Regions from separate parts of the Rhizobium sp. WSM4643 genome, predicted to be linked through region 1. Evidence: predicted binding sites of a transcription regulator. Region 1 holds the regulator's gene; each other region holds the start of a gene.
The links. The regulator LexA, encoded in region 1, represses DNA repair genes until DNA is damaged. The targets are predictions, from matches to a motif close to TGTTCNNNNTGTGTTCNG.
Positions count from the first base shown of each region.

Region 2: a site for LexA is predicted at 1,484-1,501, ahead of N1937_RS21415 (helicase-related protein). Genes of this name have one in related genera too.
Region 3: a site for LexA is predicted at 3,023-3,040, ahead of dinB (DNA polymerase IV). Genes of this name have one in related genera too.
Region 4: a site for LexA is predicted at 2,372-2,389, ahead of uvrA (excinuclease ABC subunit UvrA). Genes of this name have one in related genera too.

Region 1 covers NZ_CP104040.1:1,807,752-1,812,480, reverse strand. Annotated here, with positions in the region: gene kdsA (3-deoxy-8-phosphooctulonate synthase) at 1-386, opposite strand, end outside; gene N1937_RS09230 (VOC family protein) at 383-1,279, opposite strand; gene lexA (transcriptional repressor LexA) at 1,477-2,196, shown strand; gene N1937_RS09220 (ComEC/Rec2 family competence protein) at 2,177-4,609, opposite strand.
Region 2 covers NZ_CP104040.1:4,339,361-4,344,089, reverse strand. Annotated here, with positions in the region: gene N1937_RS21425 (YMGG-like glycine zipper-containing protein) at 411-671, opposite strand; gene N1937_RS21420 (DUF3309 family protein) at 699-854, opposite strand; gene N1937_RS21415 (helicase-related protein) at 1,663-4,729, shown strand, end outside.
Region 3 covers NZ_CP104040.1:771,604-776,332, reverse strand. Annotated here, with positions in the region: tRNA gene N1937_RS03785 (tRNA-Pro) at 156-232, opposite strand; gene N1937_RS03780 (hypothetical protein) at 494-901, shown strand; gene N1937_RS03775 (DUF982 domain-containing protein) at 1,475-1,810, shown strand; gene dinB (DNA polymerase IV) at 1,888-2,976, opposite strand; gene N1937_RS03765 (hypothetical protein) at 3,156-3,464, shown strand; gene N1937_RS03760 (IS4 family transposase) at 3,871-4,729, shown strand, end outside.
Region 4 covers NZ_CP104040.1:1,971,247-1,975,975, forward strand. Annotated here, with positions in the region: gene uvrA (excinuclease ABC subunit UvrA) at 1-2,249, opposite strand, end outside; gene N1937_RS10010 (single-stranded DNA-binding protein) at 2,533-3,042, shown strand; gene N1937_RS10015 (MarC family protein) at 3,164-3,811, opposite strand; gene gyrA (DNA gyrase subunit A) at 4,048-4,729, shown strand, end outside.

The sequences.
Region 1 (4,729 bases):
GTCTGGCGGCAAAGGAAGGCCGGGATCTGCAGGACGTCGACGATCTTTGCCACCTCGGCGCATTGTTCGGCGGTATGAACGTCGGCCAGGACGGGAAAGCCGAATTCCTTCTTGAGGTCGGCAAAGACCTCCATGCCCTTTTCGATCCCGATACCGCGTTCGGCCGAGAGCGAGGTCCGGTTCGCCTTGTCGAAGGAACTCTTGTAGACGAGGCCGATGCCGAGCCTTCCGCAAAGCTCCTTCAGCGTGCCGGCAACCATGAAGGCGTGGTCGCGGCTCTCCATCTGGCAGGGACCGGCAATCAGCGACAGGCGGCCGGTATTGGAAAAGGTGACCTGGCCTTGGCCTTCGCCGACCCTGACGTCGGAATTCGTATCAGTGCTCATCGTGTTTCCTCGAAGGCGAAGAGCGTGCCCTGCCCGGGCGCGGGCTTCACCAGAATGCGATTGTTCTTGCGCGTGTATGTCACCCCGTTAGCAGCCAAATGCGCTTCTGTCACGGCAAGATCGGCAACAGCAAAGAGGATTGCCCGGCCGCGCAGGCCGCGATCTGCGGATGAGCCGGCGATGTCGAAATAGGCCTCCAGCCCTTCTGGCGTCATCAGACCGATTTTCGCATTCGACGCCGCGACATTGACGCCGAAACCGGTTTTCTCGACTGCCGATTGCGCCGCTGCAAGGCCGACGAAGGCAGCGAATGCGGCCGGTTCCGGCGCGCAAAGCGCGATCTCCGTTATGCCGGTCACGCCATTGGCATGCGTCTCCAGCGCGGCGCGGTCGGCCGGCAGCGGATTGATACGCTCGACGGTGAAGAGCAAGAGATCAGGCGCGCGCAGGTCGCCGGCAAAAGCCAGCTTGAAGCCGGCAATCGTCTCGGAGCCGTCCGGCATCGTCATCGGCCGGGTGAACTGCAGCATCTCCCCGGCGCTCGACCCGTTGCCGACGAAATCCTGATGATCGATGCCGGCATCCTTGCTGCCGAAGGCCACCGCCGAAAGCCCCTCCGCGCCGCAACGGAAGCGGAAAGCCCGGTTGCGAGCGGTGAAGACATTGCCTCGTCGCGCCGATGCCTCGCTCTCCTCGACGCTCGCGATCCCGAGCGGCTCCAGATAGGTCTTGTCGGCAAAGAAGACGCAGGCATTCTCCGTCCCGAAGGGGTGGCGCGCATCGGCGGCAACGGTGAAGCCGAGCTTGCCGAGCCTTTCGCGCGCCAGATCGATGTCGACGACCGGCAGCACGACATGATCCAGCGGGTACGGTTTGGTGGAATGCGTGTTCATCATATCCCTCCTCAAATCGGCAAGAGATGTGCGACAGCGCCACCCTCAATGCAAGACATGTGTCCAATCCGGCGAATGAAAATAAGAATCTCGACGAGTTGGTGCCAAGTTTTACGGAAATTTAGCTACTTGCGGAACACATATGGAACATATAGTGTCTGTTCTGGATTTGTTTCAATCACGAGGTCACAACGTCGATGCTCACGCGCAAACAACAGGAGCTTCTCCTTTTCATTCATGAGCGCATGAAGGAATCCGGCGTTCCGCCATCTTTCGACGAAATGAAGGATGCCCTGGACCTCGCTTCGAAGTCCGGGATTCATCGCTTGATTACAGCGCTCGAGGAACGTGGCTTCATTCGCCGCCTACCGAACCGGGCCCGCGCGATCGAGGTCATCAAGCTTCCGGAGGCCTACAGCCCCAGCATCCAACCGCGGCGTGGCTTTTCGCCGAGCGTCATCGAGGGCAGCCTCGGCAAGCCACAGCCGGTCGCCGCTCCTGCCCCTGCAAAACCCGTCGCCGACAACGGCAACTCAGTCTCCGTGCCGGTCATGGGCCGCATCGCCGCCGGTGTTCCGATCTCGGCGATCCAGAACAACACCCACGACATCGTCGTTCCGGCCGACATGCTCGGTTCCGGTGAACATTATGCGCTGGAGGTCAAGGGCGATTCGATGATCGATGCCGGCATCTTTGACGGTGACACCGTGATCATCCGCAACGGCAGCACCGCAAGTCCTGGCGACATCGTCGTTGCTCTCGTCGACGACGAGGAAGCGACACTCAAACGCTTCCGCCGCAAGGGCGCCTCGATCGCGCTCGAAGCCGCCAACCCGGCTTACGAGACCCGGATTTTCGGGCCGGACCGTGTCAAGGTTCAGGGCAAGCTCGTCGGTCTTATTCGCCGCTATCACTGACCTTGGCTAGACCGGGCTCGGTAAAACTATTGCTGCGCCAGTCATAGGCGCGATGGCGCATCCATGGCCGCGACAATGCATCGAATGCGGTTGCGACCTCCAGGCCGGCGCCCGTGAAACGCAACTCGACGGAACCGGTCCTGCGCAGCGTTTCACCGGTGAAGAGCGTCGCACCTGAGCGGCAGCTGTTGAAGCGCAGGCGGACCGACGTCACGACGATATCGGCGGCGTCGCATGCCGGGCCGAGATAGGCGGCATTGTCGATGACGGCCACGACATGGCCATTGCCAAGCCTTGATGCGCACCAGGCCTTCTTGACGCAGGAAAAGCGGTTTGTGTCGCCGGCCGCTGCGGCCGCTCGCATCGCGGTCCTCGCCTCGTTCTGCTGATCGCGGGAAAGCCTGACGCGGCGGTCTTCTCCCTCCGGCGGGATAGCAGGACCATCCAGCATCTTCGGCGGATCATGCGTCGGCAGGACCAGCGCTCTCTGCCATTGGTCGAAGATGAAATCCGGCGGTCGTTCACGGTTGGACGCCATTGCTGCCGCCTCGACGACCGCGACGAGATTGCCATCCTCCGAAATCACCAGATCCGGCGGCCGGGGAACCGGTAGAAGCAACAGGATGAGCGTCGAGACTGCGATGATCGATGTGCCGGAATGGCGCAGTCGCGTCCGGAGCAGCGTCAGCAGAAGAAAGCCTGCCACGGCGACCGCGAAATACCAGCCGGGCAAGCGGCCAACGTCGATATTGCCGCCCCAGCCGGATACCGTCTTTGCGACCGCGATCACCAGATCGAGGCCGAATCCGACGACCTTCCAGGCCCAAACATCCAGACCGAAAGGCATGAGCAGCATCGCCAGCAGCCCGGCCGGCATGACGATAAAGGAGATGATCGGCATCGTCGCGAGGTTTGCCGGCAGGCCATAGGCGGTCAGGCGATGAAAATGCTCGATCGAAAACAGCGCGGTTGAAAAGCCGCCGATCAGCGACGTCAGGAAGACGCCGCCGAAGAAACCCGCAACCGTAACGACCGGCCTGATGATCGGCAGCTTGAAGAAGGCGTTTTCGCGGACGCGCCGGTCCTTCCACAGCTGATAGCCCGAGACCAGCGCCAATGTCGCGGCAAAGGACATCTGGAAGCTCGGACCCAAGACCTCGGACGGCGAAATGGCGATGATGACGAGCGCGGAGAGCGCGACATTGCGCAGGCTGATCGACGGCCGGTCGAAGAAGACGGCAATCAACATGATGGCCATCATGATGAAGGCGCGTTCGGCAGAGACCCCAAAGCCCGAGATCAGGAAATAGGCGGTCACGGCGATGAGCGCGCCGGCGGCAGCGATCTTCTTCGTCGGATAGGCCTCAGCGACGCCGGGAAAGAGGCTGAGCAACATCCGGAACCCAACGAAGAAGATACCGGCCGACAGCGCCATGTTGAGGCCGGAGATGGCGACGATATGAGCCAAGCCGGACTGGCGCAGCGCTTCCGTCGTCTCATTCGAGATGGCGCGCCGCTCGTCCGTCACCAGAGCAGCGGCGAAAGCGCCGGTGTCGCCGGGCAAGATCGACCTTATGCGGTCGCCAATGCCGCTGCGCAGCCGGTAGAGCCCTTCGAGCAGAGCTTCCCACGTCGATCTTGCCGCCTGCGGACCTGCCTGCCAGTCGACCTTCGACGGCGCGCCGTAGAAGAAGCCGTTCGCGCCGATGCCATCGAAATAGGCACCGAAGGAGAAGTCGTTGAGCTCAGGAAGTGCTGGACCTGCCGGCGGCGTCAGCCGCGCCCTGCCGGTTATGATATCACCGATCTCGAAGGGCGCGTCTGCGCCGCGGGTGATCGCGGTTATGCGTTCGGGCGACCGCTTCACTTCCGGCGCCTCCGTACCGGTGACGGCAAGAATGTAGCGCCACCGGCCGCGACCGTCGCCTTCGCGCCGTTCCACACGGCCGGTCACCGTCGTCGTGACGGCGGAATCGAGGATCACGGTCGAAGCCCGCCAGCTCTCGAGCTGCGCGGAGGCCATGCCGCAGGCCACAAGTGCAAGCGCCAGCAGGGTTGCCCGCAATGCCGCCCGGCTGCGGCTGGCGATGAGAACGGCGACGATCAGCAGCAACAGGCAGAGCAGCGATGCAACGAGCGGAAAGTCCGATGCCGCAAGAAACCAGAAGGCTGACCCGGCACCGAGGAAGACAGGCGAGACCAGCAGCAGACGGCCGTGGTCCGCCTCTTCGCTCAGCATGCGCATGCCGATACGCAGCGATTGCGAGGCTGCTGCCGGCAGCCGGTGCCGCAAGGGGCTCGTCGACTGCGTTCTTGTCGGGCGCGTCACCATGACAGGTGGAGAAAAACCGGCGGAGTCAGCGAGGCCTTCGCCTGCTTCCGGCCGCAATTCGACTGTGGTCAACTCCTGCATGTGCCGCCCAAGCCCAGCTGCGAAGGCGGCCAGAATGCAACCTCCGATCAAATCCGGCAAGCATAATCGATTGAAATACGAGGGAAAATCGCAAGCGCCAAAAGACGAGTTGAATCATCG
Region 2 (4,729 bases), 2.3 Mb from region 1:
ATTTCTGTCTTGGAGTCGACAGTAGAGATCAGATTCAAAGCAATTGGCGCGTCCGGCTGAACGCGCCAATCTCTGTTTATGGACGTCGCTGTGGCCGAACACTGGCCGGCACTTTGCGCAGCGAGCGATCTTCGCTGCTGAGGACTGATATCGCGGTCGCCAGGAAAGCCGACGCGATGAGAACGGCGACGAGGGAATTCAGCAAAGTGTGAATCATGGAAACGTTTCCTTTCCGGTGCGCCGGGCGGCTTTGCCTATCCGTTGCGCTCGTAAAGGAAATATGTGCCTGGCCGTTTGGCGGCGGTAGATTTGACTTTCGCAACCAATTGTCAACGTTACGTTGACGGATGTGGCAGCCAAAAGAAAAACGGGCGCCGAAGCGCCCGTTGGGAGTCCGATATGCTTGCCGATCAGTAGCGGCAACGAGCCTCGTAGCGGCGGCCGTAGCGGTCGCGATAGACGCAGTAGCCGCGGCGTTCGACCGACTGGCCGATCAGAGCGCCGGTCAGGCCGCCGGCAACGGCGCCGACGGCGGCACCACCCCAGCTATTGGTAACGGCACCGCCGATAACCGCGCCGGTGCCGGCGCCGATCGCCGTACCTTGCTCGGTTGGTGTGCAGGATGCCAAGGCGCCGACGAGGGCACCAATAAGAACAATCTTCTTCATCATGTCGTAACTCCCCAGGTTAGTTGGGCTTTAGATGCGGCCCATTAGTACAAGGATAATGATAATCACGAGAACTAGCCCCAAACCGCCGGAAGGTCCATAGCCCCAGCCACGGCTATAACCCCAATTCGGCAGGGCTCCGATCAAGAGCAGAATGAGGATAATAAGAAGTATTGTGCCAAGCATGGTGTGTTTCCTTCATTTCATCGGCAATTTGGATGGACGAGAAACACACATTGGCGATTTTTGTTCCCGGTTAAGCTCCGGAAATGTGACGGCGCCTGATTCACGGTTTAGGTTCCGTTATTTCCGGAAATTGCCATTATGGTTAAAAAGACATGTAAATACAATATGTTGCGGTGAACAAATCGGGAAAATCGCGATGTCGCCGATTCGTCAGCGATTCGTTCCGTGTTTGATCGGGGCCCCAATATGAGCCGCCTTTGACTTAACGCCGTCTGAATCCGGCTCTCGAAAGATTAATGCCCATACAACGAGGCAGGGCAAAGGGATCTATCATCGATCCGCATCTAGCACCCGGACCTGCAGTCGCTACCAGATGTGGCCGTGAACGAAAGGTGAAAATGGCCGAGTCAGCGATTCGTCTCCGATTCGTTCCGGCTTTGGTCGAGAGGTTAATTTCGGGCGGATATTCACCCGTTCAACATCGGGGCGGGAATCGTCACCGCGATCTCGAAAATGCAAACGGGAGAGAGTCTCATGATTCAGCATCTAGTGGGAAAAAGTGATTCAAAATCAATACTTAGCCGTGAACAAAAGCTGAATCAGCGGGAGTCAGCGATTCGTCGCTGATTCGTTCTCACGCTGTTCCGAATCGGAAATTCGGGCATTCCGCACGACTCGCAAAGGTCGTAATCCCCGAGGCATTTTGAAATCTGCCCTTGCGTTTGCGGCGGCAGCTGTCCATGTGTTCTCTGCTTCCACCGAGGAGCCGAGATTTTCCTGGGGCCACCCGCCTCATTTGCATGGACCCATGACTCTGACTTCGCAGCCGATGATTCTGAGCGGGCGCGGTGTGACCGCGGTGCTCGGGCCGACCAATACCGGCAAGACCCATTATGCCATCGAGCGCATGGTCGCGCACGGAACGGGCGTGATCGGCCTGCCGCTCCGGCTGCTGGCGCGCGAGGTCTATACGCGGGTGGTGGAGAAGGTCGGCGTACAGAATGTGGCCCTGGTCACCGGCGAGGAAAAGATTTCGCCGCCCAATGCGCGTTTTTCCGTCTGCACTGTCGAGGCGATGCCGCGAGAGACCAGAGCCGCCTTCGTCGCGATCGATGAGGTGCAACTCGCCGGCGATCTCGAGCGTGGCCATATCTTCACCGACCGCATCCTGCATCTTCGCGGCCGCGAGGAAACGCTGTTGCTCGGCGCGGCGACAATGCGGCCGATCCTGCAGCAGCTCCTGCCCGGCATCACAATCGTCGAGCGGCCGCGGCTTTCGCATCTTTTCTATGCCGGGCAGAAGAAGATCACCCGGCTGCCGCAGCGCTCGGCCATCGTCGCCTTCTCCGCCGACGAGGTCTATGCCATCGCCGAGCTCATTCGCCGGCAGCGCGGCGGCGCGGCGGTCGTGCTCGGTGCGCTCAGCCCGCGCACCCGCAATGCGCAGGTGGCGCTCTATCAGGCGGGCGACGTCGAATACCTGGTGGCGACCGATGCGATCGGCATGGGCCTCAACCTCGATGTCGATCACGTCGCCTTTGCCCAGGACCGGAAATTCGACGGTTACCAGTTCCGCAATCTCAATCCGGGCGAACTCGGCCAGGTCGCTGGCCGCGCCGGGCGGCACGTGCGAGACGGGACCTTCGGCGTCACCGGACAAGTCTCGCCTTTTGACGACGAGCTGGTGCAGCGCATCGAAGGACACGAGTTCGATAACGTCAAGGTTTTGCAGTGGCGGACGACGGAGATGGACTTCTCCTCAATCGCGTCGCTGCGCGCCAGCCTTGAGGTCGGGCCGCGCGTGCCGGGGCTGACGCGGGCGCTGCCTGCGGTCGACCAGCAGGCGCTGGAGCAGCTTTCGCGTTATCCCGAGGTCATCGATCTCGCCGACAGGCCGGCGCGCGTCGAAAAACTCTGGGAGGCTTGCGCGCTTCCCGACTATCGGCGTATCACCCCAGCACAACATGCCGATCTTATCTCGACCCTCTTTTCCGATCTCGTCCGCTATGGCACGGTGAACGAGCAGTTTCTTGCGGAGCAGGTTCATCGCTCCGATCGAACAGATGGCGAAATTGACACGCTTTCGGCGCGAATCGCGCAGATAAGGACCTGGACCTACGTTTCGAATCGGCCCGGTTGGCTTGCCGATCCGACACACTGGCAGGAAAAGACGCGGGAAATCGAAGATCGATTGTCCGACGCGTTACATGAAAGGTTGACGAAACGCTTTGTTGATCGCAGGACATCTGTGCTCATGAAGCGCCTGAGAGAGAATGCGATGCTGGAAGCTGAAATCAGTGTGAATGGCGATGTCTTCGTTGAAGGACATCATGTAGGGCAGTTGAGCGGATTCCGTTTCACGCCGGTGGCGGGAACGGACGGGCCGGATGCCAAGGCGGTTCAGGCTGCGTCGCAGAAGGCGCTCGGGCTCGAGTTCGAAGCCCGCGCGGCCCGGATGCATGCCGCCGGTAACAGCGATCTGGTGATCGGTTCGGATGGGTTGATCCGTTGGCTGGGCGACCCGGTGGCGCGGCTTTCGGGCAGCGATCACATCATGCGTCCGCGCGTGATCCTGCTGGCCGACGAGCAATTGACGGGCAATGCCCGCGATCACGTTGCCGCGCGCATCGAGCGCTTCGTCAATCATCATATCAGCACGGTGCTGAAGCCGCTCGACGATCTGTCGCGCGCCGAGGACCTGCAAGGGCTCGCCAAGGGGCTTGCCTTCCAGCTCGTCGAGAATCTCGGGGTGCTGTTCCGCCGCGACGTGACCGAGGAGGTGAAGTCGCTGGACCAGGAAGCCCGCGCCTCCATGCGCCGCTACGGCGTGCGTTTCGGCGCCTATCATATCTTCGTTCCGGCCCTTCTGAAGCCGGCGCCGGCCGAACTCATCACGCTGCTCTGGGCGCTGAAGAACGACGGTTTGGACAAGCCGGGCTACGGCGATCTCATTCCCGTGCTTGCCGCCGGCCGCACCTCCGTCGTCACCGATCCGAGCTTCGAGCGGATGTTCTACAAGCTCGCCGGCTTCCGTTTCCTCGGCAAGCGTGCCGTGCGTATCGACATCCTGGAACGGCTTGCCGATATCATCCGTCCGCTGCTGCAATGGAAGCCCGGTCAGAACAACCGTCCGGAGGGCGCCTATGACGGCCGCCGCTTCACGACGACGACGGCGATGCTGTCGATCCTCGGTGCGACACTCGAGGACATGGAAGAAATCCTCAAGGGTCTCGGCTATCGCGCCGATGCCGTGAAGGCGGAAGAAGCGTCGGCACATCTTGCGACGCAGGATGCAGCCTCAGCGCCCGCCGCCAGCGCGCAAGCGCCCGCGGAAGAAACAGCCGAAAAGGCCGACCACGACGATGCCGACGGCGCGGCAGAAGAGACTGCTGCCGAGCCCCCCGCAACCGAGGCGGCTTCGGCAGTCGCCGACGCGCCCGTGGCGGAAGGGTTGGAAATCGCCGCTCCGGCCGAACCGATCGAGACATCCGCTCCTGCGGAAGCCTCAGCTGCCGGGGAAACCTCGGCTCCTGCGGAAGCGGTATCGGCTTCCGATGAAGCAGTACCTGCTTCCGGGGAAGCCGGCGAGCCGGCGGAACCGAAGCCGGTTCTTCTGTGGCGTCTTGGCGGTCGCAACGACAATCAGCGCCAGGCGCGTGGCGGGCATGGCGAACGCCGTGGCGGCCAGGGCGAGCAGCGCGGTCAAAGCCAGGAGCGCGGCGACCGCAATCGCCGGCCGGGCGGCGGTGAAGGCGGCGAGGGCAATCGCGGTGGCGACGGCCGCGACAACAATCGCCAGAACCGCGGCAAGGACGGCGCCGGTCGCGATGGCGGCCGACCGCAGCAGGCAAGAGGCGACCGCAACAATCAACCAC
Region 3 (4,729 bases), 1.0 Mb from region 1:
TGATCCATAGCGCGCAAGGCGCGAGGACGGCCAGGGACGCGGCAGGGTTTGGCGATGATGCCCCACGCTGGTTCTGCGCCTCACGATGAAATCCTGGGGAATTTTTGGCTGAGATCAGCAGAATCGAAAAACCCCGCCGGAGCGGGGCTTCAGACTGGTCGGAGTGGAGTGATTCGAACACTCGACCCCCACGTCCCGAACGTGGTGCGCTACCAGACTGCGCTACACTCCGTGACCAGCGGCGCTTCTATAGAACAGCCTATCTGGTTGCACAAGCACCAAATTCCAAAAAGCCGGCGGAATTTTTGACGGGGTTGCGACGGGTTTACGGATGAGCGGCTGCAGCAAAAAGACACACCTGCCGCAAATCGAACTTAAGTCTCAAAGGGGCAATTTTCTTTTGCCGGGTTCCGCGCTAAAGGGCAGACGGGACAGGCGAAACCGCTGCGACGGCGGCTTGCCAGCCAATGCGCTTGAGATCAGGGACGACACGATGAATTTCCGCATGATGACCGCGGCCGGGCTTGCCATTGCGCTCGCCGGATGCACGACCATTCCTTCCGCCGGCAACCCGATCGAAGCCCGCTGGGTGGGCAAATCGGCCGGCGTCTTCTTTGCCGCCTACGGGCCGCCGATCAGCGACAGCGAGCAAGGATCGAGCACAATCTATACCTGGCGGGGCGGCTACAAGACCGTGCGCATTCCGGCGAAATATGCCGAAGGCGCCGATGGCAAGCGCGGCAAGCAAATCGCGTCGGCCCGCACCGCCTATCTGCGCTGCCAGGCCGAAATCACCACCAACTCCGATTACACGATCCGCGACATCCGCACCGTCGCCGACATCCCCGGCGTCAACGGCCCGTCCTATTGCGCAGAGTTTCTGGCGCCCGAACAGAAGTAACGGACGGTTTGTCGAAGAGGCGAAGACAGGCGGCCCGGGTGCCGCCTGTTATGCTGCTGACGAAGTCGACAAATTCGCGCTTGGAGCCGCCCCTCATCCGGCTGGCGCCACCTTTGCCAGGGTCGAGCCACGTGTCTCGCCCCGTCCTCCGGACCCCCGCTCGCGGGGCGAAGGGGATATGCCGCAACCTCTCGATTCCCTCTTCTCCCCTCGGGGAGAAGGTGCCCGTAGGGCGGGGGGGGGCCGGCGACGCCGGTCTTTCCAACAACAGCATGTGAGTTCCATACCGCCCGCGTCGTCTCAGTCGCCGGATAGGTTGTTACGAGAGGGGTGTGCCGTGTGGCCCCCCTCATCCGCCTGCCGGCACCTTCTCCCCGAGGGGAGAAGAGATTTGCGGCAATCGCTCGGTTCACACAGCCTCTCATGGGCACCGGGCGCCTGCGGCAGCCGGAGACGCAAGGTTGCGTCATCGCGCCGATCAAAAATTGGGCTGGTCCTAGGCTCTTGAACGGTCCGCTGTCGCCCACAATATCATTTCGATCAGGATCATTGGTGGCGTGAAAGGAGGAAAAAATGCCGCTGAACGATGTCCCATGGGTTCGGCCGGTGAGGCTCCGGTTGCAGTGCGGTTTGGAGCGCGCCTTCACAAGCGTCTACGACGCCCTGGATTTTCTCGAAAACGAGTGGCCGCTGCGTCATGGAGAGCGCCATGATCGGGCGGTGAAGACGTGTCGCGGCGCCCTCAACGGCATCATACCGAGCATGGTCGCGCGGGAGGCTTTTGTCGCAGCCTGCCTCGAAGCCGGCATGCCAACGGTGCTGGCCCCCTGGAAGGCCAAGCCCGCCGCGCATCCGCCCAGGCCGGCGCGTCACGTTGGCGACCGATATCAAAGACGCCAGGCGCATTGATGCGAGGAGAGCGCGAGCAAAGCCCAGGATGTCAGCGGGCGGCGTGACGCCGCTTCCGCCCAGCCGATGCTGGCGGTCTAGAACGTCAACCGCAGTTGCGGTTCCGCGGCCGGTGCACGTCCTTCCAGCGAAGAGAGGGTGACGCCGAGCAGCCGTATGCCCTTTCGCGGCGGAAAGATCGGCGCGAGAAGCAGGTTGACCAGATCCTCGAGGTCGGCGATTGCCGGCAGGGGTGCCAGAACCGTCTTGCTGCGCGTGATCTGGCTGAAGTCGGCATATTTCACCTTGAGCGTCACTGTCTTGGCGGCGATCCCGTTGGCCTCGCAGTAAGCCCACACCTTTTCGATCAGCGGCTGGAGCCCTTCGCGAGCAGGCTCCAAGGCGTGGAGGTCCTCTGAGAAGGTATCTTCCGCGCCGACGGATTTGCGCACCCGGTCAGGCTTGACCTGGCGCTCGTCGATGCCGCGGGCGATGCCGTAAAAATAGGGCCCCGACTTGCCGAAATGCTCGACGAGGAACTCGAGTGTCTTCTCCTTGAGATCGGCGCCTGTGTCGATCCCGAGTTGATGCATCTTCTCAGTGGTTGCCGGTCCGACGCCATGGAATTTCCGGACGGGAAGCTGCTCGACGAAAGCCGGCCCGTTCTTCGGCGTGATCACAGCCTGGCCGTTCGGCTTGTTGAGGTCGCTTGCCATCTTGGCAAGGAACTTGTTGTAGGAAATCCCGGCCGACGCGTTGAGGCCGGTGACCTGCTTGATCTTGGCGCGGATCTCCAGAGCCACCTCGGTGGCGATCGTCATGCCCTTCAGATTTTGCGTCACATCGAGATAGGCCTCGTCGAGCGACAGCGGCTCGATCATCGGCGTGTATTCGGCAAAGATCTCACGGATCTGCTGCGACACCGCCTTGTAGACGGCAAAGCGCGGCGGCACGAAGATCAGGTCAGGACATCTGCGCTTGGCAGTCACAGACGGCATTGCCGAGTGAACACCGAATTTGCGGGCCTCATAGCTCGCCGCCGCCACCACACCCCGGGCGGCCGACCCGCCGACGGCAATCGGTTTGCCGCGCAAGTCCGCATTATCGCGCTGCTCGACCGACGCATAAAAAGCATCCATGTCGACATGGACGATTTTCCGGATGGGGGGTGAGCTTGTCTCGTTCATGGCGGTTTCAGCGATCGCGATGGGATCGGCCTCTGAAATTGCGCGCCGAAACAAAAACAGAACATAGCAGGCTTGGAATGCGATATCAACGATTCCAATCGGCGGCCGGGACCGCCGTCGAAACTACCAGCCGCCCAAGGCGTTCTCATCGTGTGGACATCGATATCAGGAGGCAGCCAATGGCGGACGACAGCACGACCACGATCCGAGCCAGGTTCGAAACACGCGAAGCCGCCGATCTGGCGGTCGAACATCTGGTTCAGCAGCATGGGATTTCGAGGCCCGACATCTTTATCCAGTCGGCAAGCGACCGGAACAGTGCCGGTTCGGCGCCATCAGGCGGGGATGCCTCTCATGACGATGGCGCCCGTCGCGATGGGCCACTCGAAGGCGAGATCGAGGTCTCGGTGGATATCGCATCCCGCCAGGTCGCCGCCGTCCAGCGCAGTCTCCGAGCTGCCGGCGCAGTGCGTGTATCGAGCCGCTGAGCGTGGCCGATAATCTCTCGAAATCCGCGCCGAGCGCAATTTCAAGACGACCAGCGGCGCGACGAAATCGTCCTGGCTTCACGACGACGGGCTGTTCTTCCAGGTCAGCGCAAAGACGCGCAGCCAGTTGTCGAAGCCGAATTTTGACAGGGTTTGCGTGTCGATCCTGCGGGGATCACCGCGCCGGCGCCCGTCTCAAGACCCCTCCCCAACCCCTCCCCACAAGCTAGGGCATATACATAAGTCGGTGCGACGGATTGACTCGGTTTGCGGGGGTCGGATTCCTTTACTGCGGGCCGTATGATTGTTTTGGCGACGTTTTGATTTGGGAGCGTCGCCGATGGATGTAGGGCATGATTTTTCGTTGGGCCGGTTTGGAGATCGTCGTCTCGATAAAGGGGGGGCGGTGCTGCTCCGTCGCATTGTGCTGCGCGAGACGGTTTGCCTTCGCCAGTTGGCCGAGGGCAACCATTCGCAGGAGATCCGGTTCGGGCGTTTTCTCAACAACAGTGCGGTGAGCGTGGAAGAGATCATTGCCGGCTGGAGCCAGGAGACCCGGTCTGCGGTTGAGGGTCGCCACGTGCTGGCGCTGCAGGACACCAGCGAGATCAAGTTTGCGACGACGCCGGACAGCCGGCGGGAATTGGGCAAGATCAAAAAAGGCAATTGCTTTGGCCTTTTGCTGCATCCGATGCTGGCGCTCGATGCCGACACCGGCAGCTGCCTTGGCCTGGTGGGCGGCCGGGTCTGGACGCGGGGTAGCGAAGAGCTTACGCCGCATGCCGAGCGGCCGTTGAACGAAAAGGAATCGCGGCGCTGGGTGGAGACGGCAGAGGCGGCCAAACTGGTGCTTTCGCGTGCGGCCCGGGTCACGGCGATCGCCGACCGGGAGGGTGACTTCTTCATCATGTGGGCGCGCCTGCCCGATCGGCGCTTCGATCTTTTGTCGCGCGTCATGCATGACCATGCGCTCATCGACGGTTCCAAACTGCGCCGCGCGGTCGAAACGGTGGCGTTTTGCGATACTCAGACGATTGATCTGCGCGAGCGCGCCGACCGTCCGGCGCGGCAGGCGACGGTGTGCCTGCGCTTCGGCGAAGCGACGATCCGGCGGCCGCAAAACCTGCGCGAGGCCGGCCTGCCCGATGGCGTCAGGCTGAGCTGGGTCGAGATCGTTGAACCGGCCGCCCCCGACGGTGTCGAGCCCTTGCACTGGCTGCTCCTGACCACCCATTGGCTCAGCAGCCCGGCCGATGCCTGGCAGA
Region 4 (4,729 bases), 160 kb from region 1:
CCCGGCTGGTAGCCGCGGGCCTTTGCCTCCGGCAGACCGGCGAACCAATCTCGGATCGGCGTGAAGGCGCCGGTATAGGTCGCCGGGTTCGAGCGCGGGGTGCGGCCGATCGGCGATTGGTCGATATCGATCACCTTGTCGATATGCTCGAAACCGTCGATGCGGTCGTGATCGGCTGGGTTTTCACGCGCGCCCATGACGCGCCTTGCCGCCGATTTATAGAGCGTTTCGACCAGGAAGGTGGATTTGCCGCCGCCGGAAACGCCGGTTACCGCCGTAAACACCCCGAGCGGGATCGACGCCGTGACGTTCTTGAGATTGTTGCCACGCGCCCCGACTACCTTGATCTCGCGGCCCTTCTTCGGCTTGCGGCGCTCATTGGGAACCGGAACGCCGAGCTCGCCCGACAGATATTTGCCGGTCAGCGAGTTTGGATTGTCCATGATATCCTGCGGCGTGCCGTGGGCGATCACCTGGCCGCCGTGAATGCCGGCTGCCGGGCCGATATCGACCACGTCGTCGGCCGACAGGATCGCATCCTCGTCATGTTCGACGACGATGACGGTATTGCCGATGTCGCGCAGGTGCTTCAGCGTGTCGAGCAGCCGGGCGTTGTCGCGCTGATGCAGGCCGATCGACGGCTCGTCGAGCACGTAAAGCACGCCTGTCAGTCCCGAGCCGATCTGCGAGGCAAGCCGGATGCGCTGGCTTTCGCCGCCCGACAGCGTGCCGGAATTGCGCGACAGGCTGAGATATTCCAGGCCGACGTCATTGAGGAAGCGCAGCCGGTCGCGGATTTCCTTGAGGATGCGCACGGCGATCTCGTTCTGCTTGGCGTTGAAGCTTGCCGGCAGCGTCTCGAACCAGTCACGGGCGACGCGGATCGACATCGCGGTCACTTCGCCGATATGCAGCGTGTCGATCTTCACCGCCAACGCCTCCGGCTTCAGGCGGAATCCGTTGCAGGAAGGGCAGGGGGCGGCCGACATGAAGCGTTCGATATCCTCGCGCGCCCAGGCGGAATCGGTCTCCTTCCAGCGGCGCTCGAGGTTGGTGATGATGCCTTCGAAATTCTTCTGCGTCGTATAGGAGCGGGCGCCATCGGCATAATGGAATTCGATCTTGTCGTTGGTGCCGTTGAGGATGACGTCCTTGGCCTCGTCGGAGAGATCGTTCCAGCGGGTGCCGAGCTTGAAGCCGTAATGTTTGCCAAGTGCTTCCAGCGTCTGGTTGTAATAGGGCGAGGTCGACTTGGCCCAGGGCGCGATCGCCCCGTCGCGCAGCGTCCGTTCGGGCTCGGGCACGATCAGATCCGCATCGATCTTCTGCTGGGCGCCGAGGCCGTCGCAGGTCGGGCAGGCGCCGAACGGGTTGTTGAAGGAGAAGAGCCTGGGTTCGATCTCGGGAATCGTGAAGCCGGAGACCGGGCAGGCGAACTTCTCCGAAAACAGCACGCGCTCATGCGTCTCGTTCAGCGACTTGTTGGCCGAACCGCCGGCCGACGTCTCTTCCGGCGGCAGCGGCTTGTCGGCGAATTCGGCAACCGCCAGCCCGTCGGCGAGCTTCAGGCAGGTCTCCAGACTGTCCGCCAGGCGTGCCGAGACATCCGAGCGCACGACGATGCGGTCGACCACCACGTCGATGTCGTGTTTGTATTTCTTGTCGAGCACCGGCGCTTCGGCGATCTCGTAGAACTGGCCGTCGACCTTAACGCGCTGGAAGCCTTTCTTCATCAACTCCGCCAGTTCCTTCTTGTATTCGCCCTTGCGCCCGCGCACGAGCGGCGCAAGGATATAAAGACGGGTACCCTCGCCGAAATCGAGGATGCGGTCGACCATCTGGCTGACGGTCTGGCTCTCGATCGGCAGGCCGGTTGCCGGCGAATAGGGAACGCCGACGCGGGCAAAGAGCAGGCGCATATAGTCGTAGATCTCGGTGACGGTCCCGACCGTCGAGCGCGGGTTGCGCGAGGTGGTCTTCTGCTCGATCGAGATCGCCGGCGACAGCCCGTCGATCTGGTCGACATCGGGCTTCTGCATCATCTCGAGGAACTGCCGGGCATAGGCCGACAGGCTCTCGACATAGCGCCGTTGGCCCTCGGCATAGATCGTGTCGAAAGCAAGCGAGGATTTGCCGGAACCCGAAAGCCCTGTCATGACGATCAGCTTGTTACGCGGCAGATCGAGATCGATGCTCTTGAGATTATGCTCGCGCGCGCCGCGGATGGAGATCGTCTTCAGTTCGCTCATCGTCTCTGCTTTGGTTTTCTGGATAACAGCCCTTATTTAGTGATGCCGACGGGCGAGTCGAGGCTGAATATCCGCAAGGGCTCAAGGTTTTCGATTCTGTTGACAGGATCATACGGATAACCTAGAACAAATAAAGAACAAAATTCCTGATGGATGCATGCGGCGTTCTGATGGATAAACATGTGGATTAAATGCCGCCCATGCGCATCGGCGGTCCGTGATGGTTTAAGGTGCGCCGATCGATTAAACGCCGCCGGGCAGGGCGGCAGGCAGGGTGAGAAGCATGGCTGGTAGTGTGAATAAGGTAATTCTGATTGGAAACGTCGGCGCGGACCCGGAAATCCGCCGCACTCAGGATGGCCGGCCGATCGCCAATATCCGTCTTGCAACCTCGGAGACCTGGCGCGACCGCAATTCCGGCGAGCGCCGCGAAAAGACCGAATGGCACACGATCGTCGTCTTCAACGAAGGCCTCTGCAAGGTCGTCGAGCAATATGTGAAGAAGGGCGCCAAGCTCTATATCGAAGGCCAGCTGCAGACCCGCAAATGGCAGGACCAGCAGGGCCAGGACCGTTACAGCACGGAAGTGGTGCTGCAGGGTTTCGGTTCGACGCTGACGATGCTCGACGGCCGCGGCGAAGGCGGCGGTGCGAGCGGCGGCCGTGGCAGCGCCGGTGGCGGCAACGATTATGGCGACGACTACGGCGCCCCGGCTCCCTCCTCATCACCCAGCCGCGGCGGTGGCGGCGGCGGCAACTTCTCGCGGGATCTCGACGACGACATCCCGTTCTGATCGTTAGGCTTTCGCAGTTTTGTGAAAGACTGGAGAGCATGGCGTCCATAACGGCGTCATGCTCTTCTTTGTTCTCGCGGCAGATCGTTCAGACCGCGGCCTCAATCGTCTACGGCCGCTTTCAGTGCGGCGTCGCGCTGATCAGATTGAACGCCGACTTAGCCCCGTCGACGACGAATTGTGCGGCGAGCGCTGCGAGGATGACGCCGAGGAGCCGTGTCAGGATCGCCCGGCCGGTGACGCCGAGAAAACGGTCCAGCCTTTCGGCAATGAGCAGCGTGACGAAAGTCAGCAGCAGATTGGCGGCAATGACGCCGATCAGTTGCGCTTTCCCGATCGAGGTGGCCAGCGTGCCGGCAAGCAGGATCGTCGCCGAGATCGCGCCCGGGCCTGATATCAGCGGCAAGGCGAGGGGGAAGACGGCGATATTCTCGATATGATCCTTGGTGATCGCCGCTTCGGTCGCCTTCTCCTTGCGCTCCTGCCGCCTCTCGAACACCATCTCGAAGGCGATCCAGAACAGCAGCAGGCCGCCGGCGATGCGGAAGGCGCCGATCGAAATCCCGAGCACGCCGAGCACGCCGGCGCCAAACAGCGCGAAGACGGCAAGGATGATGAAGGCGATGACCGAGCCGCGCAGCGCCACCTGCTTGCGCTCGGTTCGGCTCATGCCTGTCGTCAGGCCCAGAAAGATCGGCGCAAGCCCCGGCGGATCGATGGTGACGAGCAGCGTCGTGAAGGCGTTGATCAATTGGTCGGCGCTTGCCATCGGCTCTCCGGAACCCCATATGGGTGCGTGGTTCTAATGATTGTGAAGCGGGGATTTCGATTTGGCAAATATCCCGCGGCGGCCCGCGGCGGATTTGTCCGGTCCGGCCGCGAAACTTGCATGTTTTACCCTCTTTAAGCCGCAAAAGCCTGTTCAAAACGCGCTGTGAAATTGGCGCGGCAACAGGCTTTCCGCTATAAATCTTCCAGTGATTCTAGAAGAGATCGTGATCTGTTTTGACTGAGCAAACACCCCCCGGCGGCGGGAAGCTCCCGCCAGGCATCGAGCCCATCTCCATCATGGAGGAAATGCAGCGGTCGTATCTCGATTACGCCATGAGCGTCATCGTTAGCCGCGCGTTGCCCGACGTGCGCGACGGCCTGAAGCCCGTGCACCGGCGCATCCTCTACGGCATGTCCGAGCTCGGCATCGACTGGAACAAGAAATACGTCAAATGCGCCCGCGTCACCGGTGACGTGATGGGTAAATTCCATCCGCACGGCAACTCCGCGATCTATGATGCGCTCGCCCGCATGGCGCAGCCCTGGTCGCTGCGGCTGCCGCTGATCGACGGTCAGGGCAATTTCGGCTCGGTCGATGGTGATCCGCCAGCGGCCGAACGTTACACCGAATGCCGCCTCGAAAAGGCTGCTCATTCGCTGCTCGACGATCTCGACAAGGAAACCGTCGATTTCCGCGACAACTACGACGGCACGCTGTCCGAACCGGTCGTGGTCCCTGCCAAGTTCCCGAACCTGCTCGTCAACGGCGCCGGCGGCATCGCCGTCGGCATGGCGACCAACATCCCGCCGCACAATCTCTCCGAGGTCATCGACGGCTGCGTCGCGCTGATCGACGATCCGGCCATCGAACTGCCGGAACTGATGCAGATCATTCCCGGCCCCGATTTCCCCACAG